Regions from separate parts of the Microbispora sp. H10949 genome, predicted to be linked through region 2. Evidence: riboswitches for the same ligand, from Rfam matches in the RefSeq annotation. Region 2 holds a riboswitch; each other region holds the start of a gene.
The links. A riboswitch is a leader RNA that binds a small molecule or an ion and turns the genes downstream of it on or off. The one in region 2 is predicted to bind cyclic di-AMP.

Region 1: another riboswitch for cyclic di-AMP. It lies ahead of HHX40_RS29120 (C40 family peptidase); the one in region 2 lies ahead of HHX40_RS23820 (NlpC/P60 family protein).
Region 3: another riboswitch for cyclic di-AMP. It lies ahead of HHX40_RS14290 (CHAP domain-containing protein); the one in region 2 lies ahead of HHX40_RS23820 (NlpC/P60 family protein).

What each region holds. Positions count from the first base shown of each region.
Region 1 is NZ_JABBWZ010000012.1:196,301-206,078, reverse strand. It holds gene HHX40_RS37270 (cellulose binding domain-containing protein) at 83-1,447, opposite strand; gene HHX40_RS29135 (hypothetical protein) at 2,015-3,223, opposite strand; gene HHX40_RS29130 (BtrH N-terminal domain-containing protein) at 3,333-4,316, shown strand; gene HHX40_RS29125 (SAM-dependent methyltransferase) at 4,326-5,069, opposite strand; gene HHX40_RS29120 (C40 family peptidase) at 5,235-5,738, opposite strand; cyclic di-AMP (ydaO/yuaA leader) riboswitch at 5,869-6,028, opposite strand; gene HHX40_RS29115 (hypothetical protein) at 6,367-7,476, opposite strand; gene HHX40_RS29110 (helix-turn-helix domain-containing protein) at 7,609-8,187, shown strand; gene HHX40_RS29105 (hypothetical protein) at 8,341-8,910, shown strand; gene HHX40_RS29100 (family 43 glycosylhydrolase) at 9,264-9,778, shown strand, end outside.
Region 2 is NZ_JABBWZ010000009.1:161,202-170,979, forward strand. It holds gene HHX40_RS37855 (RDD family protein) at 165-1,625, opposite strand; gene HHX40_RS23815 (amino-acid N-acetyltransferase) at 1,772-2,323, opposite strand; cyclic di-AMP (ydaO/yuaA leader) riboswitch at 2,749-2,902, shown strand; gene HHX40_RS23820 (NlpC/P60 family protein) at 2,970-4,010, shown strand; gene HHX40_RS23825 (LuxR C-terminal-related transcriptional regulator) at 4,089-4,337, opposite strand; gene HHX40_RS23830 (winged helix-turn-helix transcriptional regulator) at 4,410-4,820, opposite strand; gene HHX40_RS23835 (NADP-dependent oxidoreductase) at 4,917-5,840, shown strand; gene lysS (lysine--tRNA ligase) at 5,986-7,680, opposite strand; gene HHX40_RS23845 (type III pantothenate kinase) at 7,740-8,522, opposite strand; gene HHX40_RS23850 (L-aspartate oxidase) at 8,530-9,778, opposite strand, start outside.
Region 3 is NZ_JABBWZ010000005.1:173,522-183,299, reverse strand. It holds gene HHX40_RS14305 (dihydrofolate reductase family protein) at 1-401, opposite strand, end outside; gene HHX40_RS37685 (helix-turn-helix domain-containing protein) at 467-1,306, opposite strand; gene HHX40_RS14295 (hypothetical protein) at 1,392-1,808, opposite strand; gene HHX40_RS14290 (CHAP domain-containing protein) at 1,977-2,651, opposite strand; cyclic di-AMP (ydaO/yuaA leader) riboswitch at 2,665-2,799, opposite strand; gene HHX40_RS14285 (hypothetical protein) at 3,375-4,583, opposite strand; gene HHX40_RS14280 (HAMP domain-containing sensor histidine kinase) at 5,125-6,357, opposite strand; gene HHX40_RS14275 (response regulator transcription factor) at 6,354-7,007, opposite strand; gene HHX40_RS14270 (hypothetical protein) at 7,171-7,701, shown strand; gene HHX40_RS14265 (efflux RND transporter periplasmic adaptor subunit) at 7,698-8,786, shown strand; gene HHX40_RS14260 (ABC transporter ATP-binding protein) at 8,783-9,547, shown strand; gene HHX40_RS14255 (ABC transporter permease) at 9,544-9,778, shown strand, end outside.

The DNA of each region.
Region 1 (9,778 bases), on a different contig from region 2:
GGACCGCGTCGTCGTGGCCGTACGCACGGACGCGTGCGGGGGTGGCGCCCGGTCGGGCGCCACCCCCGGCGATCCTCGCCGATCAGGCGACGGTGCAGGGGCTTCCGTTCAGGGTGAACGAGGTGGGCTTGCCGGCGTTGCCGGTGTGGGTGGCCTGGAAGCCGACCTCAGTGGTGGCTCCGGGCGCCAGCGTGCCGTTGTAGCTCATGTTCTTCGCGGTGACCTGGCCACTGGTGGGCGAGTAGGTGGCGTTCCACCCGCTGGTGATGGTCTGCCCGCCGGGGAGGGTGAAGACGAGCGACCAGCCGTTGACGGTGGAGGAACCCGTGTTGGTGATGGCGAGGTTCTCGGTCAGGCCGTTGTTCCACGCGTTGACCGTGGCGGTGACGCGGCAGGCGCCCGGTCCGCCGCTGGGCGACTGCGACGGCGACTGCGACGGCGACTGCGACGGGGACTGGGACGGCGACTGCGAGGGCGACTGCGACGGGGACTGGGACGGCGAAGCCGAGGGCGACTGCGACGGGCCGGACTGGAACTGGGTGAAGAACTTCCACACCTCAGCCGTCGTCCAGGTCCTGGCGCCGCTGGTGGAGGTGGACCCGTCATTGGGAGAGGGGGTGTGGTCCCCGTCGAACGCGGCCCAGACGACCGGGTATCCGGCCCGGCATCCCGAGTAGGCGGTGATGATGTGCGTCAGGCTGCCCTGCGCGGGTTCCCGCGGGCTCTGGGGCGTGCAGCCGTTGTTCGAGACGAACCTGTCACGCAGCGCCCGTCCCTGCGAGATGTTGAGCACCGAGTCGTGGGTGCCGTGGATGCCCATGTACGCGACGGGCTGGGTGCCGCCGTTGCACCCGCTGAGCTGCGCGCCGGAGTAGACCGCGACGGCACGGAAGACCGTCGGCCGGGCGCACGCGACCGCGAAGCTCATCGAGCCGCCGTAGCTCCACCCCAGGGCGAAGCGCTGCGTCGTGTCGACGCAGAGGTTGCTCTCGACAAGCTTCAGCATGTCGTCGGTGAAGGTCAGGTCCTCACCGTTGCTGTTGCCCCAGCCGTTGTTGATGCCCTGCGGCGCGATGAAGATCGTGCTGTTGTTGGAGACCTGCTTGAGCCCGTAGTAGGCCCAGACGGCTCCGTCCGAGCCGCCCGAGTCGACGATCTGGGCGGTGCCGTTCAGCCAGTGGTACGCGATGATCAACCGGTAGGGGCGGGTGTTGTCGTAGTTGTCGGGAATCCTCAGGATCCAGCTACGATTCTTGCCGCTGGTGGTGATCGTCTGTGAACCGCTTCTCAGCGTCGGGGTCTTACCGCATCCGGCGGTCGCCGCCGCGACGGCGGTGGCCGAGGACGACTTGGCCGTGCCAAGGCTGTCGCTCAGCGCCGCCTGTCCCGTCGCCAGAACGAGAAGCGCGGCCGCCGCGACAGCGGCGAAAATGGATTTCTGTCTCAATTTCCCGCAACTCCCTTGCCATTCGAAAATGGACGTGTGTCGATAGGGAAGCCATTTGTTTTTTCGTCCGGTGGGGCGTCCGCGGCCTGTGCATGCCGGCCGGGCAGCCCTGCCGGACGGATTCAAACGCCAGGTGAGCCCACCGTCAGTCGACCCGGAGCGGCGCGGTGACCGACCGTCGTCGGCGTGTGCGTGCTCGCCCCTTCCCTGCTGCAGAAGAGCAGGGCGAGTTCAGATGTCCGTCAGCGTCGGCATGGCGCATTGCCGTGTGTTTTTTGAGGCCACGGTTTGTTAACGCTAACAGTGACGGGGGCGGCCAAGTGCTCCTCTCTAACGGGCGACTGGAAGTGGTGGTGAACCGGAGCAAATAGGAAGTCATGAAGCGTGTCAAGGATCTTGTCTTCTCCTCGACGGCCCTTCGCCCGGGAGCGGCCATTCCTTCGGTTTTGACCAGGGAAAAGGCCGAGGCCGCCGTCGCCGCCTAGATGAAAATTTCATCTCGGAGCTTTGCGCTTCAGGCCCCTCCGGCGCCGAGGCCCGGCGGTCATGGCACCGGCGGAATCGGAGTCACCAGTTTTCCTCGACCCAGTCCAGGGCGGATTGCCACCAGGACGTTCTCTGGTTGCGCCTGGGAGGGGGGATCCGCGGCGTCGAGGGCGGCGGTGCGGTCTGGAGCCGCTTGGAGGACCGCGGCAGGACGAAACCGATGGCAGGGATCGGCGGTATCGGCGACGGGTTCGAGGCCAGGCCGTTCCGCGGGTTCGCGAAGTACTGATCCGACGGCAGGGCTGAAGGGCTTCCGTACGGTGAGAAGGACGCCGAGAACCCCGGCCGAGGCAGAGTCAGCGAGGCCGAGCTCCCCGGGGCCACCCTGTTCTGGCCCGGCAGCTTGTTGTGCTGCGGCAGCCGTACGACGACGGCGTCCGCCGTCACCGACACCGAGATCCAGTCGGCGCGCCTGTTGTGCAGCTCGATCTTCACCCGCTCCTGCGGGCCCGGCGCCGTGTCAACCGGAATCACCAGCCCGCTGCGCGTCGTGACCGTCCGCTGCCGAGCACCGTCGTCGCCTGCCGGGTTGACCCGCATGTCGACGCCCGCGCATCTGGTCCACCGGTTGTACTCGGCCCTGACGGCCACCCGGGCGCCGGGCGTCGGCGGACCGCTCGCCGGCACGACGGGATTCCCGGTCCATGCGGGACACTCGCCGTACGCCCTGCAGAGCCTGACCACATCGGCGTACGAGCTGGTGGGCAGGGTCGCGCCGAACAGCAACTCCTGTTCCAGGATCAGCCGTGCCTGCCCGATGGTCTTGATCACGTCCGGCATGGAGGGCACCCACAACCAGCAGCCCGCGATGGCGGTGTCCGCCAGCGCCTGCCGGGACGCGTCCTTCATGTTCTCCGCGATGCCGAACGCACGGACGAACTCGTGCTGTGCTCGCTCGACGAGCGCGTACCGGTCGTAGGCGGTGCGCCATTGGTCCCGTAGGTCCCGCATGTACCGGCGCCCTGCGGCCATGTGCTCGTCGAACTCCCGTACCGGGATCAGGTCGACCTTCCGCCCCACCGCCGCGATCTGCCGCTCCAGCACGTCCAACCGCTGGCCGATCCGCTGCACCCCCGCGTCGGGCCGGTTCCGCACGCCGACCACGGCGTCGATCACCTGGTGCGCGACGATCGCCCAGTTGGCGTCGTCCCACGCGCCCTGCTGGAGCAGCGCGGTGACGGCCGCCTTGGTGGCGATCGCGCCCAGCGCGACGGCGAGCTCGATCGACATGCTCGAAGGCTAAAGAGGCCTCTGACGCTCCGCATGAGTACCTCCCTACTCACATCAGGTGCGATAGAGGTGTCAGGGTGACCGTCGGCCGGCATGAGGAGAGCGACGCATGACCTTCGTGAAGGACGTCGAGACCCGTGGCATGCGCCACTGCGAGACGACGGCGCTGGGGGTGCTGTTGCGGCACGAGGGGCTCGATCTGTCCGAGCCCATGCTGTTCGGGCTGGGGTCGGGCCTGTCCTTCGTCTACTGGGACAGCAAGGCCATGCCGATCCCCTTTCTCGGCGGCCGGGTCAAGCCGTTCGAACTCACCAGGAACCTGGCCGCCCGGCTGGGACTGACGCTGGCGACCGAGGAGACCACCTCGTCGCGCAAGGCGTGGGAGAATGTGGCCGCCCGCGTCGACGCGGGCCGGCCGGTCGGCCTCCAGCTCGACTGCTACCACCTGGACTACTTCCGCTCCAAGGTGCACTTCGGTGGTCATGTCGTCGCGATGTACGGCTACGACGAGCACGAGGTCTACCTGGTGGACACCGACCAGCAGGGTGGAGCGGTACGCACCGGCCGGGACGGCCTCGCCAGGGCGCGGGCCGAACGCGGCCCGATGACCGCCAGGAACCGGTCCTTCACCCTCACCCTGCCGGCCCGCCCGCTCAACTGGCGGGACCAGATCATCCCCGCCATCCGGGACTGCGCCGACGCCTTCCTCGCCGCTCCCATCGCGAACCTGGGCCACCGCGGCATCGAGAAGGCCGGCAAGCAGGTGCCCGGATGGCTGCTACGCGCAGCCGAGCCGCGGCGGGACCTGCCGCAGGCCGCTCTCCTCATGGAGAAGGGCGGAACCGGCGGCGCCCTGTTCCGCGCCCTCTACCGCGACTTCCTCGACGAGTGCACCCGGCTGATCGACGACGGCGGCCTCCGCACCGGTCACCGCCTGTACGCCGAGGCCGCCGGCCTCTGGACGGAGGTGTCCGTCCTGATCGCGAAGGCGGGAGAAAGCGGTGACGCGGGACACCTGGAGCAGGCCGGGGTCATCCTCCGCGACCTTTCGCGCCTGGAGGAGGACGCCATGCGGGTGCTCCGTCAGCTGTAGGGGATCGGGTCAGTTCCTGCGCTGGAGGAGGAGCGTGACGAACCCCAGGATGCCCCGGTAACCGCGCAGCCACATGTCACGGTGCTCCAGAGCCGCCGTGCGAGCGTCGTCGGCGTCCGGGCCGGAATGCTCGTTGGCCCAGCGCAGCAGCGTGCCCGTCCAGGACCACTCGTATTCGTCCCATTCGGCCAGATCGCTGGTGTACGCGTGGACGACGTCGAAACCGGGGGACTCGGCGGCGGCGACGGTGCCGGGCAGGTCGAGGAACTCCGACTTCGCGGCGCCCAGCCGGGTGAGCGCCTCCGTGGTCGGCTCGCGCTCCCAGAAGCCCTCGCCCACCAGTGCCAGCCCGTTCGGCCGCAGGTAACGGCGGACGTGCTCGACGGTCGGGACGAGCCCGCCGAACGCGTGCGTGGCCCCGACGCAGAGCACGAGGTCGTACTGCTCGGCGACCGGGAAGTCGGCGGCCGGCCGCTCGTGGAACCGGATGCGTTCCCAGACGCCCTGGACCTCGGCCGCCTGTTCCGCCGCCTTGAGGCCGAGCGCGGAGATGTCCACACCGTCGGCGGTCGCGTCCTGGTAGAGCGCCAGCGCGCGCAGCGTCCAGGCCGCCTCGCCACAGCCGAGATCGAGGATTCTCGCCCCCTCGGCCAGCCGGGCCCGGCGCAGCAGCCGGGTCACGTTGGCACCGGAGACCGGCGCGGCGATGGGGTGGTCCCGATGAGCGAGATGGCTGATCAGCTGGCGGTCCATGGCCCAATCCTTCCGCATCCCCGAACCCTTGCGGCAAGCCGAATCCGCCCTTACAGGCGGCGCCGGGACGACCGCCGGCGTGCCGCCGGCCTGGCCGGCCCCCGGCGGAGACGCGGTCACGTGTGACCGGACGTCCCCGCCGGGGTGTCGTCCACGACGCCGGGGTCACACGCCGGGGCGTACGGCGGTGACGAAGTTGCTCCTCCAGTAGCCCTTGAGGCGGTCGACCCTGACCACCGCGCCGGAGTGGGGAGCGTTGATCACTTTCTTGTTCCCTATGTACATGCCCACGTGGCCGCCGCCGCTGGTGAAGATGAGGTCGCCCGGCTTGAGACGCGCCAGGGAGACCTTCTTCTTGACGGCGTTGAGCATCGACCACGTCGTACGCGGGATCTTGACGCCGGCCTTGCGCCAGGCGAACTGGACCAGCCCGGAGCAGTCGAACGCCCCCGGGCCCGTGGCGCCCCAGACGTAGGGATCGCCGATTTGCTTTTTCGCCACCTTGATGGCGAGTTCGGCCTTCTCCTGCTGGACAGCGGCCTTGGTGAGCTTCGTGTTGACGGAGGCCTCCGCCGTGGAGGCCGTGGGCGTCTCTCCGGCGTACGGGGTGAACGCCGTGACGGGGGGCTCGGGCGGGATGGCCGTCGAGTCCGGGGGCGGGGCTGTCACGGTCCCCGTGACGGCGCCGGCAGGCAGGGCGCCGAAGCCTGCCAGGGAGACGGTGAGCGCTGCGCTACCGAGCGTGACGCAGGCAGCGCGAAGCAGATTGGTGGGGTTGGCGGACAGGGGGATCTCTCCTAGGGTCTTCCGCTTGCGCCTACCGGGTTAGCTGACGGATTCGGGCAGGGAAGTCGCCCTACAGCGCTTACGCGCCGATTCACCCCGGACCTTCGGATGGAAGGTCGATTGGTTCCCCGGCTCCGGGCCTCCTTGCTGCACGGATTCGGCATCACCGGCGCCCAGGGGGGCGGGAGAGGACATGGCGCCGGTGACAGTGGATGCGCTTTCCGAACACGGGCTGGCCGGGTTCGTTGGGCAAGGAAACTACCAAGACACGCCATATTGCCGCAAAGGGGGCAAATGGGATTATGACCGCATAAAGGGATCATAAAGCGGGGAGCTGCAGGTCAGGGCAGGTGTGGTAGTCGGAAAACGTGACGCTCGTCACACCGGCCGATCGGCCTTCCGCAGGTCGCCAGGGCGCGCGCATCCGGCCGGCGGGGCATCTTCCACCGGCCGCGGGCGATCCCGAAGCGCTCGCCACGCCGTCGGTCCACGGCGTGGCGAGGTCAGACGGTCACTGCGTACGCCAGAACGTGCCGTTGGCCGAGGGGTCGTCGGGGTCGCCCTGCGGGACGCTGAAGCCCGCGCCCCACATCGTCGTCGTTCCCGGCCTGCGGGCGACGGAGAACACGACGGCGTCGGTGCCGGACTTCCGGACGAGCCGGGCCTGTCGCCACGTCGAGCCCGTGACCTGCCACAGGGTGGGGTTCCAGTTGCCCTGCAGGACCCAGACGCCGCCCCTGCCGTCGGGCTCCACCTCGGTGTACGGCTGGGCGTTGGCGGAGCCGATGGAGACGGTCCACGACCTGCCGTTCCAGTGCATCACCAGGGTGCGGCCGAAGTTGACGTCGTCGCCCTCCTCGTCGGCGCCCTCCCAGCTGACCCCGCCGACGGCCCACACGTTCTTCGATCCCACGACCGCGATGTCCTGGATGGTCACGACGGCGTCCGGCGCGGGAAGGGTGAGGGCCGGAGCCGGGACCAGGGTCCAGGACGTCCCGTTCCACCGCATGATCGAGGGATGGTTGCCCTTGACGCCCGCCGCCCAGGCCACGCCGGCCTTGTACGCGTCGACGGCGGAGGCGCGGCCCGGCAGCCGGACGCTCTTCCAGGAGGACCCGTTCCAGTGCCTCGCCGTGGCGGCCGTCCCGGCGACCGCCCAGACGTCCTTCGCGCCCGTCGAGTCGGCGTCCGTCGCCGAGAAGCCACTGCCCAGGGAGATCGTGGTCCATCCGCGGCCGTTCCAGCGCGCGGCCCTGCCCTCGCCGAAGACCCACGCGTTCGTGCCGGAGGTGGCCGTCACGGCCCGCAGCTCGTACGGCGGGCTGTTCGGGACGACCCGCCAGGATCGGCCGTCGAACCGCTGGACGAGACCCCGCTGCCTGCCGTTCACGACCCGGTGCCCGGCCGCCCACACCGACCCGTTGCCCAGGACCGTCACGTCGTTGAGCACGTCGTCCCCGGGCAGCGTGTTCACCCTGACCGGCTTCCACGTGGGCGCGGGCGCCTCCGCCTGGTAGCCCTGATAGCCCAGGTGGCCCTGGTGGGCCGCACCGGACGCGGCCACGGGCGGCACGCTCGCCAGGCCGAGAACCATCACCCCTGTGACGACTGCGGTACGCATGACGCTCCCCTCCGTTCGCCCATATGACGTCCGATCGAGGACATTCGTTCACCGGGCGGCCACGCGACTTCCGGCGCGGATGCGGTGGAATCGGCCTGTCCGCGTGCGAAAACGACAAGTAGGATTGCCGGTATGGCAAACGACGACGCCGCCGTCCTGGCCTCCGTCGGTTCCCGGCTGCGTGCGCTGCGCAGGCAGAACGGCAGCACGCTGAGCCGGCTCGCGGAGTCCACCGGCATCTCGGTCAGCACCCTGTCGCGCCTGGAGTCCGGCGAACGCAAGCCCACGCTGGAGCTGTTGCTGCCGCTGGCGCGGGCCTACCAGGTGCCGCTCGACGAACTCGTCGGCGCGCCGCCGGTCGGCGACCCCCGGGTGCGGTTGAAGCCCATCAGCCGCTGGGACTCGACGATCGTGCCCCTGACCCAGCACCCCGGCGGGCTGCAGGCGTACAAGATGATCATTTCGGTGGAGCGCTGTGATCCCGAGCCGCGTACGCACGAGGGCTACGAGTGGCTCTACGTGCTCAACGGGAGGCTGCGGCTGGTGCTCGCCGAACACGACCTCGTCCTCAGGGCGGGGGAGGCCGCGGAGTTCGACACCCGGCTGCCGCACTGGTTCGGCAGCACCGGCGAGGCGCCGGTGGAGATCCTCAGCCTGTTCGGCACCCAGGGCGAACGCATGCACGTCCGGGCGAAACCACGCGGCGCGTAGGAGACGCCCGCTGAACCGTCTCAAGGACGAACCACGGCTTTCCGCGCATAATGGGGACACCTGCAGGCGATCAAGGAGCGACGATGCGGCTCGCGCGGTGGTCGAACGCTCCCGGCCGGGGACGATGACCGGGTGAGGAGAGGCCGATGGGCCATGGCGGCGGCTCTCGGGCTCGCCTGCCTGGGCGCGTGCGGGTCGGTGACGGCCTCCTCCGGTGTGGACATGGATCACCTGCGGGAGCTGGGGGTCGCGCCCGACCTCGTCTACCTCGTCGATCTGCCGGGATACGAGATGGCCGAGCAGTCCATGGGCGGGGTCGGCGAGGAGGGGTTCGGCGTCTTCTACACCGCGCCCGGCGGACGTCAGGTGGAACTGCGGGTCGACCGGGGCGCCTTCGACGACGACGTGTGCCGGAGCACTCCGATCAACCTCGCCACGCCCCCGGACGCGCTGGTCCTCTGCGTCCACGACGAGGTGGGCTGGTATCGGATGGCCGGTGACCGCCACGAGTACGTCGCGCTCAGGGGAGACGTCCTCATCAAGCTGAGCGGAGGGGTGACGGACGTCGGCCGGGCGGCGCTGAAGGCGGCCGTCGCCGGGGCGCGGCGCGCCACCGGCGACGGGAAGGCCGGCACCGCGCCGCCCCGCGTGCCGGTGGAACGAGGCGACCTGCCCACGGCAGGCGACGGCGCGCCGGACAACGAGGTCGGCCCGGGTGGCTGACCGGCGGATGGGCAGGTTTTCCGCCGCGTCGCGGAGCTGAAAGTTTCACACCCCGCACGGGTACGGAGGTCCCGGTCGCGGCGCTCCGGACACAGTTCAGGACGGGTGGCCCGGGCGCGTGACGCCGCCGGGGCGCGGGCCCGGAACCTTGACCATCCCGCCCGCATGGGATTGGCTCCGCGCCGTGGCGATGTCCACGGTCGCCGCGGCACGCGTTGACGGAGACGAATTCCGTACAAGCGGGCGAACGGAATCGTGCGCCCGTGATTGTTAACGCTAACAATTAGGTAGTACTTGTCGCCGCTGAACGTGTCGATGCGCAAGTCGCGTGGTCACTACCCCAGGAGGTGAGTATGGGATCGGCGTTCACCCTTCGGGCCCGGCTCAGGCGTGGTGTCGTCTGGATGGCGGGCCTGTTGTGCATGGCGGCGTTGCTGCCGGCCACGACGGCCAAGGCGGACAACCCCATCGTGCAGACGATCTACACCGCTGACCCGGCCCCGCTGGTCTACAACGGGCGGGTGTACCTCTACACCGGTCACGACGAGGACGGCTCGACCTACTTCACGATGAAGGACTGGCGGGTCTTCTCCACCACCGACATGGTGAACTGGACCGACCACGGCTCCCCGCTGAGCGTGGCCACCTTCAGCTGGGCGAAGTCGGACGCCTGGGCGGGCCAGGCGGTCTACCGCAACGGCAAGTTCTACTGGTACGTCCCCACGACCAACCGCTCGACCGGCCGGATGGCCATCGGCGTGGCCGTCTCCGACAGCCCCACCGGCCCGTTCAAGGACGCCATCGGGCGCCCGCTGGTCGAGAACGGGGAGATCGACCCGACCGTCTACATCGACGACAACGGGCAGGC
Region 2 (9,778 bases):
GGTCATTGCCATCTCTCGGGCGGGTCCGCCGGTCCGCCAAGCATGGCATGTCCGGGTGGTCCCGTTACCGAATTTTCCGGAGCAGGCGCCGTCGACGCCCGGAACCGTCACGCCATACGAAAAACGGGGCCGATGGTCCACGCCATCGGCCCCGTCCGCGGTCATTACTTGACCTTGACCACCACGGTGTTGGCGACCTTGTCGTGCAAAGCCTGCTGCAGCGGCTTGTCCCACAGCAGCCAGAGCACGTTGAGAAGGGCGGCCAGGTTCGCGAGGTACTTGATGAAGGGAATCCACGACAGGAACTGGAAGGCGAAGAGCACTCCGGCGCGCTTCATCGCCGCGTCCTGGGGCAGCCCCGCCGCGGTCAGCGTTCCGCCGACCGGGACGACCTTGATGCCCATCGCCATCTTGCCGAGGGTCTGCCCGCGTGAGCGCAGCATGAAGAACTCGTAGACGGCCATCACGACGCCCCCCAGCACGGCGACGAGCAGCGCGGCCAGGAAGGCCCCGCTCTCCAGGGTCGTGACGCCGGTCGTCGGGTCGATGCTGGCGGCGGTGAACACCAGGCCCCCGATGACGGCGCTGAGGATCATGTAGGGGATCCCGACGACGACACCGTCGATCAGCCGGGCGACGAGGCGCTGCCACCACTCCGCCAGCGGGGCCGGCGCGCCGGGCGGGATCGCCCCCTGCGGCGCGTACGACTGCCCGTAGGCGGGCTGGCCGTACCCCGGCGTGGCCTGCCCGCCGCCGTAGCCGGGCTGGCCGTACTGCTGCTGGCCGTACTGCTGCTGACCATAGCCCTGCTGCGGAGCCTGCTGGCCGTACCCCTGCTGCTCGTAGCCCTGCTGGCCGTACGCCTGCGAGCCGGATGCCTGGGGGCCGGTCTGCTGGCCGTACTGCTGGTAACCCCCCTGCGACTGCTGGCCGTAGCCGCCCGTCGGCTGGCCCTGCTGCTCGCCGTAACCCTGCTGCTGGCCGTACCCGCCCTGGGAGGACTGGCCGTACTGCTGCTGGCCGTAGCCCTGCTGCGGAGCCTGCTGACCGTACTGCTGGCCGTAGCCCTGCTGCGACGCCTGCTGCGGGGCCTGCTGGCCGTACTGCTGGCCATAGCCCTGCGGGCCCGTCTCCTGGCCATAACCCTGCTGGCCGTACCCGCCCTGCGAAGACTGGCCGTACTGCTGCTGCTGACCATAGCCCTGCTGCGGAGCCTGCTGGCCGTACCCCTGCGGGCCGGTGTCCTGGCCGTAGCCCTGCTGGCCGTACCCGCCCTGCGAGGACTGGCCGTACTGCTGCTGACCATAGCCCTGCTGCGGGGTCTGCTGACCGTACTGCTGGCCATAGCCCTGCGGGCCGGTGTCCTGGCCATAACCCTGCTGGCCGTACCCGCCCTGCGAAGGCTGGCCGTACTGCTGCTGACCGTATCCGCCCTGGCCCGAGTCCTGGCCGGGGGTCTGGCCGGGAGCCTGCTGCGGGCCCGTCTGCTGTGCCCGATAGCCGACGACCGTGGCCTCGGGGTCGTAGTCCTGGGAAGGTCTGTCCGGGTTGTACCCGTGGTTCGAAGGCGGCGGTGGCGACCCGTCCGACTCGTCCTGGGGGTACGGCGGCTGTCCGGTGCTCACCGTGTCACCTCGTTTCGAAGACGCATGCGCCGCATCTCAGTAGCACACGCTGATACCGCCAAAAGTAGCGACACGCGTATCAACAGTCACCTTTGCAGCGACTGACCATGACCGTCAAGATCAGCCACCAATGTCGGCATTATGACTCAATGGCGATCGAGATGCAGCAGCATTCGCGTGTTGCCCAGTGTGTTCGGCTTGACGTGCTCCAGGTCGAGGAACTCGGCGACGCCTTCGTCGTACGACGCGAGGAGTTCCGCGTACACCTCGGGGGACACGGGGGTGCCCTGAATCTCGGTGAAACCATGGCGCGCGAAGAACTCCACGGCGAACGTGAGGCAGAAGACCCTGCGTACGCCGAGGCCGCGCGCGGCGTCGATGAGCGAGGCGACGATCCGGTAGCCGACGCCTCCACCGCGCACCGCCGGATCCACCGCGACGGTCCTGATCTCGGCCAGGTCCTCCCAGAGCACGTGCAGCGCGCCGCAGCCGACGACCTCTCCGCCGATCTCCGCGACCCAGAACTCCTGGACGTCCTCGTACAGCGTGACCGTGCTCTTCTTCAGCAGGCGCGGCCCGACGCCCGAGTACGCGTCGACGAGGCGGCGGATCGCCCTGACGTCCGGGGTCCTGGCCCGGCGCACCATAACGCCCCTGGCGCCGGATCCGCTCGGTGTCTGTGCGGCGACCTGCTCCATGAACGGCCAGCCTAGTGCCCCTCCCGCCGTCCCCCTCGCCCGTCGCGCGCGGATCGGCGAAGGCGGCTCCGATTTACGGTCAACCCCAAACAGTCCGTCCGACATCGCGCCTGACGTTCTGTAGCCACCGGAATACGGATCGACGCCGGATCGGACCCCGTGACGCACGTCTGGCCGCGCATCGATTTTCTCTGCTTCCGACCAGCACCTCATACGTCACCAAAGCACCACAAACCCAGGTAGACCAGCCGGTATCACTGATCAACCCGTGACCCTAGCGTGATCATTTGGTTGTCAAACGTAGACGGGTTTGCGAGTTCTGGTTGAGCAACAACTCAGGGTGCACTATCGTCCAGCGACGATGCCGATCGTCGTGAGCGATCTCGACGATCGGGCGCCGAATCCTCGAAGCGCCGGTGCCCGAACCCTGTCGGGGGCCGGGTGCGGAGAGGAGCCGGGGACCCAATCCATGGGATCAGGATCGGTTCAGGTTCAGATCGTCCAGGGGTGAATCCGCAAGGTAGGGCTGCTCCGGCCCGAACCCGTCAGCTAACCCGGCAGGCGCTCGGCAGTGCCCAGCCGCACGACCCGTCACGACGACGCCGGCCGGTGCGGGGGCACCTATGGGAGAGGAGCTCGGTTGCGCATGCGTGGAGGACGGCAGGCGGGCAGGCACGCCCGTCGCCGACGGCCCGGATCCGGCCCGGCCGGTCCGGGTGCCATCCGGCGGTTCACCTTCGTCGGAGTCGCGCTCGCCGCGGTCACATTCGGCGCTCCGGTGGTCCGCGCGACCGCCGACCCGAAGCCGAGCCTCAAGGAGCTCGCCGCGGAGGTGGAGGACCTCTACAGCGAAATCGAGACACTCACCGAGCAGTACAACGGCGAGCGGGTGCGTCTGAAGGCGGCCGAGCGGTCCGCCGATCTCGCCAAGAAGAACCTCGCCAAGAGCGAGGCCGAATTGGAGACCCGCCGGCAGAGGGCGAGCGCCCTCGCCCAGCACTCCTACATGACCAACGGGCTCGGCAACGCCCTGGTGCTCGTGAAGTCCACGGACCCGCGGCAGTATCTCGACCAGGCCTCCACGACGTACGCGCTGGAGTTACAGCAGAGCCAGGAGGTCGCGGAGGTCAGCAAGGCGATGGACGCCGCCGCGCGGGCCAAGTCCAGCGCCGCCGCCCGCCAGAGCGAGGTCAGGAAGCTGCTGGACGGCCTCGACTCGCGGCGCGACAAGATCACGAAGCTGATCAAGAAGACCGAGAGCAGCCTCTACCGGCAGGTCTCGCGAGAGGTCGGCACGGAGACGCGCAGGAAGATGTCGTTCCCCATCGTGGGGGGCGGCAAGGCCGCCCAGGCGGCGCGCTGGGCCCTCGCGCAGCAGCTCAAGCCGTACGTCTGGGGCGCGGAAGGGCCGCGCTCGTTCGACTGCTCCGGCCTGGTGATGGCCGCCTACCAGTCCGTCGGCATCAGCCTGCCCCACTACACGGGCGACCAGTGGACGGCCGGCACGCACATCTCCCGCGACCAGCTCCGCCCCGGCGACCTCGTGTTCTTCTACTCCGACCTGCACCACGTCGGCCTCTACATCGGCGGCGGCTACATGGTCCACGCGCCGCGCACCGGTGACGTCATCCACATCGCGAAGATCGCCGGACGGCCGTTCGCGGGCGGCGTGCGCGTCGCCGACTGATCACACGCATGATCGGCGTGCACGACCACCGTTCACCGGCCGCGCCCGCGCGCGCGGCCGGACGAGTTCGGGACGTGCTCAGATGAGACGGCGGCGGGCGGCCCAGGCGACGGCCTCGATGGCGGTCGCCACGCCGATCCGGTCGCAGATGCAGCGCAGCCGCCGCCGCACCGTACGGCCGCTGACGTCGAGGCTGCGGCCCACCCGGTCGGCGGTGACGCCCTTCGCGAGCTCGGCGAGCAGCAGTAGGTCCTCCTCGGTGAGACCGGCACGCTCAAGGTCCGAGGCGAGATCCTCACCCCGGTAGACGACCTCCGGATAACCCATCGTCCGCCCTCCCCACGACGATGATTCGTCGGCCCACCCTCCAGGGACGGTAAACGCCTTTGCTGAAGGCCGTCAAGGTGCGGCGGCGGGCCGCCGGTCATAGGCCTCCCTTGCGGCCTCCACGTCCTCCATGTGGATCTCCGCCCAATTCTTGATCGCTTCCAGTAGCGGCATCAGGTTCTCGCCCAGGGGAGTGAGCCGGTAGTCGACACGTACCGGCACCGACGGGGTGACCGTACGCGAGACCAGTCCGTCGCGTTCCATCGTCCGCAACGTCTGCGTGAGCATCTTCTGACTCACCCCGGCGATCGTCCTCGCCAGTTCGCTGTAGCGGAGGGACCCGCGGGCGAGCGCGGTCAGCACGAGACTCACCCACTTGTCACTGAGCGCGTCGAGCAACTGCCGGGACGGGCAGGTCGCCACGTACGCGTCGTACCGCCGCCGCGCCTCCTCCCGCCGCTGGGCCGCCGTCCGGGTGGGCATGATCTTCCCTCCGCCTCCGTTACGCACTTCCGGGTGCCTACTTACCGCAAGAGAGTAACTCTCCATAGCCTCCTGTCGTAACGGAGAGGAGGACACATGAGAGCACTGGTGGGGCGGGACGGGGTCGTACGGATGGCCGAGGTGCCCGAGCCCGAGCCGGGGCCGGGACAGGTGCGGATCCGGGTGGAGGCGGCGGCCGTCAACCCGATCGACCTCTTCACGGTCTCCGGCGCCCTTCCCGATCACGGACTCACGCCCCGGCTCGACACGTACGCCATGGGCTGGGACGTGGCAGGGGTGGTCGACCGGGTGGGACCGGGGGTGACGGCGGCCGGCCCGGGTGATCGGGTCATCGGCCTGTCGGACCGGCTGACGGACCCGATCAAGGCCCAGGCCGAACTGGTCGTGCTGGACGAGCACGCCGTCGCGGCCGCGCCCGCGGGGATGCCCGCGATCGAGGCGGCGACGCTGCCGCTCAACACACTGACCGCCGTGCAGGCGCTCGACCTCGCCGGGCTCGCCGAAGGCGAGAGCCTGCTCGTGACGGGGGCGGCCGGGGGCCTCGGCGGTTATCTGGTGGAGCTGGCGGCCCTGCGGGGCATCAGGGTCGTCGCCGTCGCCGCGCCCGGAGACGAGGCGCTGGTCCGCGGCTTCGGCGCGGAGTGGTTCGTCGCGCGGGGCGCCGATCTGGCCGGCGCCGTACGGGCCGTCGTCCCGGGCGGCGTGGACGGAGTGGTGGACGCGGCCGTCGTCGGCCTGCCCGCGCTGGACGCGGTGCGGGGCGGTGGCGTGTTCGTCGCCGTCGGCGCGGGGCAGGCCCCGCTCCCGCTGCGCGGAATCCGCGCCTCCACGGTGTTCGTCCGGGCCGACGCGGCGCAGCTCAGGGACGTCGTCAAGCTGGCCGAGGCGGGCCGGCTCACGACACGGGTCGCCGGTGTCTACCGGCTGGACCGGGCGGCCGAGGCCCACGAGCGGCTCGTCCGGGGCGGCGTGCGCGGACGCCTGGTGCTGACCCCCTGACCCGCCCGGCACCAGATCGGGGTGAGGCGACGGGGGCGAGTGGCCGGGCCGGACGGGGATGCCGTCCGGCCCGGCCGCCCACCTCCGGAACACGTCCGGAACGGCGTTGAGCACAGCGAGCGAGCGCGCCCGGCCAGGCGGGAGGTCAGGCGGCGCGGCCCGCGTCGAGCAGCTCGCGGATCCGGTCGCGGCCCACCGCCAGCAGCAACGTGGGCAGGCGCGGGCCGGTGTCGCGGCCGACGATCAACCGGTAGAGCAGGGCGAAGAACGCGCGCTGGGCGGCCTTCAGCTCCGGCGTGGCCGCCTTGGCGTCCATCTCCAGCCCGGCCAGCACCTTCGGCACGCCGTAGACGAGCGTGGTCAGGCCGTCGAGCGACCAGTGGTCGTCGAGACCGTCGAGCAGCAGGCGCAGCGACTCCCGCTCCGCCTCGCCGAGCGTGTCGAGAAGCTCCTTGTCGGGCGTCTCGCGCACCTGCGTGCGCTCCTCCGCGGGCAGGTAGGTGTTCACCCAGTGCCGGGCGCGGTCGAGCCGCGGCCGCAGCTCGTCCAGCCCGCCGATCTCCGGGTCGAAGGCGCGCAGGATGCGCAGCGTCTGCTCCTCGTGGCCGGTCGCGATGTCGACCACCGAGGCGAGCGTCCGGTACGGCAGCCGGCGCGGCGTGTCGGGCAGCGTCGCGGACGCGGTGCTCGACGCCCGGCGGTAGGCCGACTGGTCGGCCGGCAGCGCCGTCCCCTCCGTGACCTTCCTGGTCAGCGTGTCCCACTCGTCGTACATCCGCTGGATCTCCTGGTCGAAGGAGATCTTGAACGACTGGTTGGGACGGCGGCGGGCGTACAGCCAGCGCAGCAGCGCGGGCTCCATGATCGACAGAGCGTCGGCCGGGGTCGGCACGCCGCCCTTGGAGCTGCTCATCTTGGCCATACCGCTGATGCCGACGAAGGCGTACATCGGCCCGATCGGCTGCTGCCCGCCGAACACCTCGCGGATGATCTGGCCGCCGACGACGAACGACGAGCCCGGCGAGCTGTGGTCGACGCCCGACGGCTCGAAGACCACGCCCTCGTACGCCCAGCGCATCGGCCAGTCGACCTTCCACACCAGCTTGCCGCGGGTGTGCTCGGACAGCAGGACGGTCTCGCCGTGCCCGCAGACGCAGGTGTACGACAACGCGGTGGTCTCGTCGTCGTACGAGGTGACCGTGGTCAGGTCGCGGTCGCAGAACGAGCAGTACGGCTTGTAGGGGTAGTAGCCCCCCGCGCCGGAGCCGTCGTCCTCGCTCGCGGCCCCCGAGCCCTCCAGGGCGGCGGCCTCGTCGGCGTCGAGGACCTCCTTGGCCTTGGCCTTCTTGGTGCGGTACTGGTCGAGGATCGCGTCGATCCGCCGCCGCTCCCGCATGGCGAGCAGCACCTGCTCCCGGTAGGCCCCCGAGGTGTACATCTCGGTCTGGCTGATGCCGTGGAACTCCACGCCCATCTCCGCCAGCGCGGCGATCATCGGCGCCTTGAAGTGCTCGGCCCAGTTCGGGTACTCGCTGCCGGGCGGAGCCGGGACGGTGGTCAGCGGCTTGCCGATGTGCTCGTTCCAGGCGGGGTCGACGCCCGCGGGGACCTTGCGGAAGCGGTCGAAGTCGTCCCACGAGATGATGTGCACGCACTCGTGCCCGCGCCGCCTGATCTCGTCGGCCACCAGGTGCGGGGTCATGACCTCGCGCAGGTTGCCCAGGTGGATCGGGCCGGACGGGCTGAGGCCGGACGCGCAGACGACGGGTTTGCCCGGTGCGCGCCGTTCGGCCTCGGCGATGACCTCATCGGCGAAACGCGCCACCCAGTCGGCGTCCATCACGTCAGTCCTCTCGAAACGGGATCCTGCCTTCTATGGTCCCGTACCCGAGGGAGTCGTCAGGACGTGTTGCGGACGTAGACCAGCCGCAGGCCGATGAGCGTGAGCCAGGGCTCGTGCACGTCGATCGTGCGGGCCTCGCCGATGACGAGCGGCGCGCCGGTGCCCGTGGCGACCACGGTAACGTCGTCGGGGTCGGCGGCCAGCTCGGCGGTCATGCGGTCCACGATCCCGTCGACCAGCCCGGCGAAGCCGTAGAGGATGCCCGACTGGAGCGCCTCCACGGTGTTCTTGGCGATCACCGACCTCGGCCGGACCAGCTCGACCTTGTGGAGCTGCGCCCCGGCCGTGGCCAGCGCGTCCACCGAGATCTCCAGGCCGGGGGCGGTCACCGCGCCGACGTACTCGCCCCGGGCCGAGACCGCGTCGAAGGAGGTCGCCGTGCCGAAGTCGACGATCACGCAGGGCCCGCCGTACAGGGTGGTGGCGGCGAGCGCGTTCACGATGCGGTCGCTGCCGACCTCCTTGGGGTTGTCCATCCGGACCGGCACGCCGGTGCGGACGCCCGGCTCGACGACCACCGCCGTGACGTCGCCGTAGTAGCGCCGGGACATCTCCCGCATCTCGTTGAGCACCGACGGGACCGTGGAGCAGATCGCGATGCCGCTGATGTCGGCGTCCTTGAGCAACGGCGACTGCCCGAGCAGCCCCTGCAGCACCACCGCGATCTCGTCCGCCGTGCGGCGGGAGTCGGTCGCGATCCGCCAGTGCTCGATGACCTCTTCACCCTCGAACAGGCCCAGCACCGTATGGGTGTTGCTGACGTCGATGGTGAGCAGCATCCCCCGATTATGCCTCACGAAGATCTAGACCCAGGTCGAGTGCCGGGGCCGAGTGGGTGAGCGCGCCGACCGCCAGGTAGTCGACCCCGGTCTCGGCGACCGCGCGGGCCGCGTCCAGGGTCAGCCCGCCGCTCGACTCCAGCCTCGCCCGGCCGGCCACCAGGCGTACGGCCTCGGCGAGCTGGTCCACCGTGAAGTTGTCGAGCAGGATCTCGTCGGCTCCCTCGGCGAGGACCGGCTCGATCTGGTCGATCCGGTCCACCTCGACCTCGATGGGCAGGCCGGGGAAGGCCTGCCGTACGGCGCGGAAGGCCTCCGCGACGCCTCCGGCGGCCACGACGTGGTTGTCCTTGATGAGCGCGGCGTCGTGCAGGCCCATCCGGTGGTTCACGCCGCCGCCCGCCCGCACGGCGTACTTCTCCAGGACGCGCAGGCCCGGCAGGGTCTTGCGGCTGTCGCGCACGCGGGCGCCGGTGCCCTCGACGGCGTCCACCCAGCGCCGGGTCTGGGTGGCGACGCCGGACAGGTGGGTGAGGAAGTTGAGCGCGGTGCGCTCCAGCGTGAGCAGGTCGCGGGTGGCGCCGCGCACGGTCATCACCACGTCGCCGGGGCGCACGCGGTCGCCGTCCGCGGCGTGCCGCTCGACCTCGGTGCCCCCGGCGGCCTGGCGGAAGACGGCCTCGGCGACGGCCAGGCCGGCGACGACGCCCTCCTTCCGCGCCACCACGTCGGCGACCGCGCGCTGGTCCGCCGGGATCGTGGCGACCGAGGTGACGTCCTGTCCCCCGGCCAGGTCCTCGTCCAGGGCGGCGCGGACGAGGCCGAGCACGGCGTCCGGGTCGAGGCCGTTCTCGTCCAGTTCGGTCCGCAGGGCCTCGTGGGGCGTGTACGTCAAGGTCAGTCCCTCCGCCGTCAGGGCGATGTCGATGTGCGCCCGCCAGCGGGCGTCGTCGCGGTCGGGGTGGTCCTCCCGCCAGTGCGAGCCGCGCGTCTCCTCGCGTACGGTCGCCGCGGCGACCAGCGCGGACGCGACCGTGAGGAGGTTGGTCGCCTCCCACGACTCCGTGCAGGGCTCGACCGCGACCGGGGTCCAGCGGGCGTCCGAGAGCGCGCGGGCGACCTCCGCGAGGCTGCGGTCGCCGCGCAGCACCCCGGCGCCGCGGCTCATGTGGCTCTGGATCCGGGCGCGGGTACGCGGGTCCACCAGCCCCTCCGGCCGGTCGTCCCGTCCGGCGGCCTCGCGCGGCGTCAGGTCG
Region 3 (9,778 bases), on a different contig from region 2:
ACGTCGCCGGCGGCGACCTCGATCAAGCGGTCACCCGCGAGCTCCTGCGCCTTGGCCACGGCTGCCTCGACGCCGTCGACGAAGTGAAACGGCGCCTGGGGGTCCCAGCCCTCGGGCATCGGCCGGTGCGACACGACGACAACGTGGTCGATGCCGCTCGGCGGCTTGCCGTCCCAGCCGTCCGTCAGGTCGAAGACGTGGCGGCCGACGATCGTGACTCCGATTTGGTCCCAGTACGCCCGGGTGTAGTCGTAGGACGTCTGCGACACCTTCAGCTCGCCGCTCTCGTCCAATGGGACGTCACCGCTGGACAACCAGTCGAACAGCGGCCCGGGCTGGTCATTCTCGTCCGCGACGAAGCCGTCCACCGACACCGAGCTGTACATGACCACCTTGCCCACGGGGCTCTCCTCTGCTTTGGGGTGCCCCAAATTAGCGTGTCGTGAGCTGTCACTCTTGTAAGAAATCAATCGGCCGGCAGCGGCCAGCCGTCCATCACGTGGCCGGGATGTTCGCGCAGGAACCGCCGCCGGACTTCGACGTACCGGGTCGGCGTGAGCCCGGTGAACGCCCGGAACTCGTGGCCGAAGTGGGCCTGGTCGAAGTAGCCCGCGCCACCGGCGAGGTGGCCCCAGTCGATCGGTCCGGCGGGGTCGATCGCGAACACGGTGGCGGCGAAGCGGTAGGTGCGGGCCAGCCGCTTCGGCGTGACGCCGATGAGCTCCTTGAACCGCTGCGTCAGATGGGTGCTGCTGACACCCGCTGCCACGCGCAGGTCGCCGATCGCCACCGCCCCGCTGGTCGCCGCGATGACGCTGCTCGTATGGCGGACCAGTCCCAGGCCGGTGGTCTCGGACAGCCGTCGCATCAGCTCCTCCTCGAGCAGCGTCAGCATCTCGTGCGGTCCGCCCGCCGTGGCCAGCCGGTCTCGCAGCTCGGCGACGGCGGGCCGGCCCCAAACCTGCTCTACCGTCACCGGCCGGTCACACAGCTCGGCCGCGGGCATCGGCAGGAACGGCGCCAGCCCCCACGGCTTGACGTGCACGCCGACGGACCGGGTCCGGAGTGGGTAGCCGAACTCCAAGGCGCGGGTGGGCATGGTGACCACGCAGCCGTCGGCGTACTCGGCCGTCTCGATGTCGGTGCCGGCGCGGATGCGGAACGGCGCCCCGAGGTTGACGATGAGCAACGCCGCCGGCATCGGCGGCAACGTCAGCCGGGCGTACGGCGGCGCACCCTCCAGGTAGTAAAGGTCGTCGATCAGCCTGTCCAGCGGAGGTCGCGGCACTCTGGACACGTACTCCACGTCGACAGTATCGCCGACGCCCCGCCGGCATCGAGCGCCGAGACGGTCCAGCCGCGCTGCCGCCGGAACGGGTGAGCGTCCGGCGTTACGCAGTCGGCAGGTCGGTACGACTCCTCGTGTCGGCACCGACGTCGGACATGGTGAAGTAGGCGGCGCTCTCCGCGTCCGCCGTGAGTTCGGGGTCGGGAGCGGTGGCGAGCTGACGCGCGATGCGGGTACGAAGCAGCGAGCGCACCTCGGCCAGATTGACGATCTGGGGAGCGAACCCGCGCGGGTCCAATCCCAGCCGCACCATGTCGATCGGCGGCCGCAGCAGGTCGGGGGCGACATTCGCGAGGAACGGGTCGATGGCTCGGTTGGCCATCTCGATGCTCCATCCACGATCGATGACCAGCGCCGGGTACGGCTCGCGGTCTCCACCAGGCTGACGTGACGGACTGAGACGTCGGCGGCGATGTCTGGCGCCTTGCGACGGGCTGATCGCGGAGGCGTGGGAGATCATCGAGCCGGTGGCGCAGGCAGCCGCCAATCCGACGTGGTGGGAACCCGCTGGTCACTGACCCGGCCACAAGCCGAGAGCCGCGGTCGTGAACACGAGACCCCGGTCATAAGGGCTCGGGTTCGCCGCGGCTCTGAGGCTTCTTGGTCGAGTATTCCTACGGGGATCTCGTCAGGAGGCGAGTTCGGCGGGGTAGACCGGGTAGCCGTACCCGGCGACCTGCCAGGTGGGGCGGGTGCGGGCCTCGACGGCCCCGTTCCCGGTGTTGCCCTCGACGGTGCGGATCGTGCCGTTGCCGTTGTCCCTGACGACGAAGCCGACGTGCTGGATGTCGCCGATCTTCTTGCTGCCGCTCCAGCTGAAGAACACCACGGCCCCGGGCTTGGGCGTACGGCCCCAGCGGCCGTGGTCGGCGAACCAGCGGGCGTGCTCCACGGTGTAGGCGTCGGAACCCATGACCGGCTGGATGCCGAGCTGCTGGCCGACCCAGGAGACGAACATGTCGCACCAGGGGGCGTTCTCGTACTCTTCCAGCGCCCCGCCGTCCCGCGCGAGGGTCTCGCGGGCGCGCGGGCTGGTCATGTACCACTCCTGGAACTTGGTCCCGCCGCCGTCGGCGTCCTCGCTGATGCCGACCTGGCTCGCGGCCAGCTTGATGACGTCCTGGGGGCCGACCTTGGGCAGCCGGGCGGCGATCTCGGTCAGGGACGGCGCGGCTACGGCGGCCGTGCCCTTGCCGGCCGCCGGGTTGTCCGCCGCCTGCGCGGCGGGCGGGGCGATCGCCACGGCCGAGGCGAGGACTCCGCCGGCGAGGGCCGTGCGCAGACAGGTCGTGAGGGCGTGCATGATGGGCGGACTCCCTTTGCTTCCATGCTGCCGACCGGGTTAGCTGACGGGTTCGGGCTGGAAGTCGCCCTACGGCAGGTATGCCGATTCACCCCAGGAAGAGGTTGGGTCCCCGGCTCCGCTCGCGCGGATTAGGCAGCCGAACGGCAGGCCGAGATCGGCCGGCCGCGTCGGTGTGAGGTGGGCTTTCTTGACCACTGAGATGAGCAAGTGGGCCCCGAGTTGCCCAAAACGTAATAGACACGTCCAAACCAGTCAAGTCATGACAAGTCGGGTTTTACCTGGTGAGATGCCGGGCGGGCGGGGGCAAAGAACGGGTCCGCCCGCCCCGCCGGGGTTGCCGCGTTCCCCTTCTTCTCCTCTGCTCACACCTCTGTTCGCTCACAGCGAACGCGCCTCGCTGACCTGGGGGGAGGCCGAACCACGTGCTGGTGGCATGGCTGAGCGCCTGGGGTGAAGTACACGCGGCCCCGTGACCTTCGAGGTGCGCGTTGGCATCGATCGACCGCACCAGTCGGGAGTCGCCCGGCTACACCACGCCGGACCGGATGGCGGCCAAGATCCGCACAACCACCTGCCGTTGTGCGAGCAGTACTACAAGTCGCGCCGGGCAGCGCTGTTCACGCCGGTGTACGCCGCCGCCCGCGCGCGGGGACGAGGCGGCGCGGCGCCGCCGGCTCGGAGATGACCATCGTCTTCATGGCGTCACCCCGGGCGGTGCGGTCAATCGCAGGACGGGTACGGCCATGGGCCGTTCAGGTAGTTGAACATGGCGTTCCAGCTGTAGTACCAGTCCTCCGTGTCGGACTGGCACGCGATGAAGTTGTAACCGAAACTGCCCGAGCCGTCGTCGGGGTAATTGGTGAAGAGCGTGCTGTGGAAGACCAGAAACCATTTCGCCCTGTTGCCGTTGTGTGCCCAGCACAGGGCTTTCAGGGTCTGGTCGCCCATGATGCCGGCCTCCTCCAGGTGTTGGAGAGCCGGCCATATTTCAGTCAGATCCCTGGGACGGTCCCAGCCGGCGATGGGCAGAAAATCTCCGCTGTTCGGTTCGAGGACGGCGACCCGGTTTCCCGCGGTGAGCCAGTAGTAGCCGTTGCCGTCGGTCGTGGCGCAGGAGATTCCGTTGGCCCAGTGGTCTTTCTCTTCTTGACCGAAGTCTCCGCGGTCGATCCGGCCGAGCCCGGCCCACGTCTCCGTCAGTCTCGACGGCGACCAGGTGAGAGAGTCTCCGTAGCCGTTCGTTCTCGCGCAGTACGGGCCGTTGAACAGCCACCACATTCCGGTGCGGGGGACGAAGGTGCACGTGTCCAGCCCGCTGTCGAACTCCGCATGGCCCTGGAGGCAGGGCCATCCGTAGGTACTCCGGAAATCCCGGGGGTTGACGTGCATGGAGTTCCCGTCGTACTCGGTGGAGAAGTAGATCGACGACACCGAGGACTCGTCCGGATTCGAATTGGTGGCGGTGAAGGCCCAACGCTTGTTGTAGAGGCTGATGGAGTTGACAGTCCACCACCGCAGGCCGTTCACGGTGGCCGGGGGGTCCCATCCTCCCGGGGGGACGTAGCCCTCGTCCGGCTCCGGCATCACGGTAGGATCGGGGATATATCCCACCAGTTTGACCCTTCCGTCTGATACGCCGTTCGACACCACCTTGATCGACTCCGCCTCGGCGTCGATATAGATACTTATCGCCTCGAAGAGCGGCGCGAGTTCTTCGATCGCCTCCATGGACGCGTTCAGAAGCTGATCGAAGAGCTTCTCCATGCCGTCGATCCAGATGACCGCCTGTTTGCTCAAGTGAATGGTGTAGCGAAGGCCGTCCAATTCGGTGTAGACGTCTCCGCTGATGTCGGCATTCCCGGTGTCGGCCCTGCGAGGACGCGGGCGGTGCACGAGCGTTCCATCGACAGGTTGATCGGGAAGCGGCATGGCGTCTCCTCCAGGACCGTCACGGACGTGCGCTCGGCAGCGCGCGAGATACGACAAATCACACGGCTGTCATTACATCGAGTTTATGAGCGGTGATGCGCCTGTACAAGGGTTCTGCGACAGGCGGCCGAGTCTCCGCAAAATCCCACCGGGCGTCTCACTCCATGACCTCGACGTTTCCGCTGCTCAGAGATATGCGCTGGATTTTCGGCGGATACCGCACCGACCCGAGGCCCGAAATTACGTCTTCCGGCATCTCATTACCGGCCTGATATGCACGCCCGCAACCGGGCATCGTCACAGACCGGGCCAATCCCGCGATCCTCATGCGTCCCAATGGTTCTCGCCGAAAAAACAACGCTGAGCGGCGACGGCCCAGCTCATAGGGGAAATCACGTCGCGCTGGATTCCTTCTCATGTTCCCGCGGCATTCGCGTGACGGTCACGGGTGAGGGGTGCTGTACCGCCTACGACACCGGTTCGCGCCTGCGACGTACCGGCCGCCGGCGTGCGACACGTCTCGCTCGCACTCCGGTCGCCCCTACCTGGGCAGACGTACGGTGACCACCAAGCCGCCCTCCGGGCGGGCGCGGGCGTCGGCCGTGCCGCCGTGCGCGACCGCGATGGCGCGGACGATGGACAGCCCGAGCCCGGCGCCGCGGGCGGACCGGATCCGGTCGCCGCCGTGCCGCCGGAACGGCTCGAACAGGTCACCGACCTCGTACGGCGGCACCGGCGGCCCGGTGTTCTCCACGGTCAGGCACGCCCCGGCGTCGTCCTCACGCAGGCGGACCCAGACCTCCCCGTCCCGCACGTTGTACTTGACGGCGTTCTCCAGCAGGTTGACCAGGCAGCGTTCCAGGAAGAGCGGATCGCCGTGCGCGACGGCCGGGCACAGGTCCTCGTGGACGGTTACCTTCCCGCGGCGCGGCTGCGGGCCGATCTGCTCCATCGCCGTACGGACGACCTCCCGCAGGTCCACCGGTCTGCGGGTGGTGATCTCCTGTTCCGACTGCGCCAGCATGAGCAGCCCGTCGATCAGCCGCTCGTACCGGGCGGTGGCGCCCAGCAGGGCCCGCGCCAGCGCCTTGAGGTCCTCCGACGCCGCGGGCTCCTCCAGCGAGACCTCCAGCACCGTGCGGTTGACCGCCAGCGGGGTGCGCAGCTCGTGGGAGGCGTTGGCGATGAAGCGGCGCTGGGCGTCGAAGACGCGGTGCAGCCGGTCGAGCATCGCGTCGAAGGTGTCGGCCAGCCGCTTGACCTCGTCCTGGGGGCCGCGCAGGGCGATCCGCTCGTGCAGCGTGCTCTCCGACAGCCGCTGCGCGGTCTCGGTCACCCGGTCGAGCGGGCGCAGCGCGCGGTCGGCCACCAGGTAGCCCAGCACCACCGCGACCACCCCGACGAGGATCATCACGATCAGCGACGATCGGAGCACCTCGTCCAGCACGTCGGCCGCGCCCTGCTCGACGTCGGTGCGGATGCGCCGCGCGACCACGTCCGTGCCGAGCACGCCGCCGGGCAGGGTGTCACCTGGCAGCGTGTCACTGGGCAGGGTGGAGCCGGGCAGGGCGGAGCCGGACACCGCGGGGGTGGGGCGCGCGCCGCCGGTCACCTTGTCCACCGCCACGACGAACCGCTGGTTGAGCGCCCGGGCGGTCAGCAGGTGGGTGAACCACAGCAGCACCGAGCCCGCGACGAAGAACAGCCCGCCGTACAGCAGGGTGAGCCGTGTCCGCAGCCCCAGCCTGCGCCACACCAGCAGACGCCGGGTCACAGGCGGTACCCCCGGCCCGGGACGTTCTCGATCACCGGGGGGTCGCCCAGCTTCCTGCGCAGCGAGGTGAGGGTGACGCGCAGCACGCCCGTCCCGGCGCCGGCGTGCTCGTCCCACACGCTCGCGCGCAGCCGCGCCGAGCTGACCAGTCCGCCGCCGGCGCGCATCAGCTCGCGCAGCACGTCGAACTCGCGGCGGCCCAGCGCCACCTGCCGTCCGTCCCGGGTCACCGTACGGCGGGCCGGGTCGAGCCGGATCCCGGCCCGCTCCAGCACCGGCGGCGCGGCCCGGGGCGAGCGCCTGGCCAGTGCCCGGACCCGCGCCACCAGCTCGGCGAACGCGAACGGCTTGACCAGGTAGTCGTCGGCGCCCAGGGCCAGACCGCCGACCCGGTCCCGCACGCGCCCCGCCGCGGTCAGCATGAGGATCCGGCTCGCGCCGCTCGCGGCGACCAATTCCCGGCACACCTCGTCCCCGTGCACGTCGGGCAGGTCGCGGTCGAGCACCACCACGTCGTAGTCCACGTAGGCGGTCAGCTCCAGCGCCTCCCGGCCGTCGTAGGCCACGTCCACCGCGATCGCGTGCAGCCGCAGCCCCCGGGCGACGGCGTCGGCCAGTTGTTCCTCGTCCTCGACCACCAGCACCCGCATCCTCGCCTCCCGCTCGGCACCGACAGTGACGCACGCGGTGTTAGGCGCGGATAAGCGAAGCCTCCCGGACGCCCAGCGGGCTCCTCCTTATCCGTGTTTAGCACCGGCTGCGCTGGAGTTGGGCCCCGTCCCGGGCGAAGGCCCCGGGGGAGGAGGAACGACCATGCGCTCACGACCCGTACGGGCGGGGCTGTGCCTGGCCCTGGCGACGACTCTGGTGACGGCGGCCGGCTGCGGCGACGCCCCGGACGGCGACGGAATCGCCGCCGCCGGCGGCGGCGCCGCGACCGGGACCACGGCCGCGCCGTCCGCCTCGGCGAGCACAGACCTGCGCGAGGCCCAGCTGAAGTTCGCCCAGTGCATGCGCGAGCACGGCGTCGACATGCCCGATCCCGACGCCCAGGGCCGCGTCCAGATCCGCGCCCGGAAGGGGGAGGAGGCGACGACCCGCGAGGCCATGCGAGCCTGCGAGCACTTCATGAAGAACGCCGTCGGCGACCGGGCGGGCGCCGACGACCCCCGGGAACGCGACCGGATGCTCAAGTTCGCCCAGTGCATGCGCGAACACGGCATCGACATGGCCGACCCCAAGCCCGGCGAGGGACTCCTCGTCAAGGTCAAGCCGGGCCAGGAGAAGACGATGGAGGCGGCGCAGAAGGCGTGCGAGGAGTTCGCGCCGGGGGAGCGGCCGTGACGCGCCGTGCCCTGGTGCTCGCCGGGGCGGGCGTCCTGGCGCTGGCCGCAGCGGGGACGGCCGTCGCCATGGCGGGCGGCGGCCCGTCCGGAGGGCCGGGTGGAGGAGCCGGCGCGGCCGGGCCCTCCACGCCGGCCGTCCCCGCCACCACCCCGATCACCCGGCAGGACCTGGTGGACACCAAGACCGTGGAGGGATCGCTCACCTACTCCGGGGAGCGGCGGATCGTCACCGACGCCCGGGGCGTCGTGACCTGGGTGCCCGCCGAGGGAGCGGTCGTCCGCCGGGGGCGCCCGCTGCTGCGGGTCGCCCGCCGCCCGGTCGTGCTGATGTACGGCACGCTGCCGCTCTACCGTACGCTCCGGCAGGGCGTCGCCGACGGGCCGGACGTCGAGCAGCTCGAACGCAACCTCAAGGTCCTCGGCTACGGCGGCGACCTGACGGTGGACGACCACTTCAGCTACGCCACCTACCTCGCCGTCAGGCAGTGGCAGGACGACGCCGGGCTGCCGCGGACCGGGCAGGTGGACGCCACCCAGGTGGTGTTCCTGCCCGCCGCCGCCCGGGTGACCGACGCCAGGGCCGAGGTCGGCGCCAGGACCGCCCCGGGACAACCGGCCCTGGTCGTGTCGGGCCTGCGCCGCCTCGTCCACGTCGACCTGTCCACGAGCGACCAGGCGCTAGTGCGGAAGGGCGCCAAAGTCACCGTGGAGCTGCCCGGCGGTGAACACGTCAGGGGCAGGGTGACCTCGGTCGGCACGGTCGCCAAGGCGGCCTCGCAGGGTGAGGGACAGGACGAGGACAGCACCGTCGACGTGGACATCACGCTGGCCAAGACCCCCAGAACCCGGCTCGACAGGGCGCCCGTGCAGGTGGAGCTGGTCAGCGAACGCCGCCGCGACGTGCTGGCCGTGCCGGTGGAGGCGCTGCTCGCGCTGCGCGAGGGCGGCTTCGGTGTGGAGGTGGCCGAGGGCGCCGCGACCCGGATCGTGCCGGTGGAGACCGGCGCCTTCGGCGGCGGTATGGTCGAGATCACCGGCGCCGGGCTCGCCGAGGGCATGAAGGTCGGGGTGCCCGCCCCGTGAACCGGCCACCGAACGAGCCCACCCGCACCGGCGGGCCGTACGTCGTGGAACTGCGCGAGGTGACCCGGACCTACGGCGGCGTGCGGGCGCTGCGCGGAGTGGACCTGCTCGTCGAGCGGGGCGAGCTGGTGGCCGTCGCCGGGCCGTCCGGGTCGGGGAAGTCGACCATGCTCCACCTGATCGGCACGCTCGACCGGCCCACCACCGGCACCGTGCGGATCGCCGGGCACGACGTGCCGGGGCTGTCGGACCGTGAGCTGTCCGCGCTGCGCGCCCGCCACCTGGGGTTCGTCTTCCAGCAGTTCCACCTCGCGCCCGGGGTCGCCGCGCTGGACAACGTCGCCGACGGGCTCCTCTACATGGGCGTCCCGCCGCGGGCCCGGCGCGAGAAGGCCGCCGCGGCGCTGGAACGCGTGGGCCTCGGCCACCGCCTCGGCCACCGTCCCCACCAGCTGTCGGGCGGCGAGCAGCAACGCGTGGCGGTGGCCCGCGCGGTGGCGGGCGATCCGCCGCTGCTGCTCGCCGACGAACCGACGGGCAACCTCGACTCGGCGGCCGGGACCGAGGTGCTGGCCGTCCTGCGGGACCTGCACGCCTCCGGCACCACGATCCTGGTCATCACCCACGACGCGGAGATCGCGGCGTGGTGCCCGCGCCAGGTGCGCGTCCGCGACGGGCGGATCGCCGGCGACGACGGCCCGGGAACGGGCCGCCGCCCGCCCGGGCCCGTCCCCGCGACCGCGAAGGGAGCAGCACGATGACCGGCGAGACGACCGGCGGGCGGCTCGTCCCCGCCCGGCTCGGGCCCTCCGACGTCCTGCGGACCGGTATGGCCGGGCTGCGCACCCGCCCCGCCCGGGTGATCCTGTCCGCGCTCGGCATCGCCATCGGCATCGCGACCATGATCGCCGTGCTGGGCGTGTCGGCCTCCTCCCGGGAGGAGCTGCTGCGCCGCCTCGACCGGCTCGGCACCAACCTGCTGACCGTCTCGC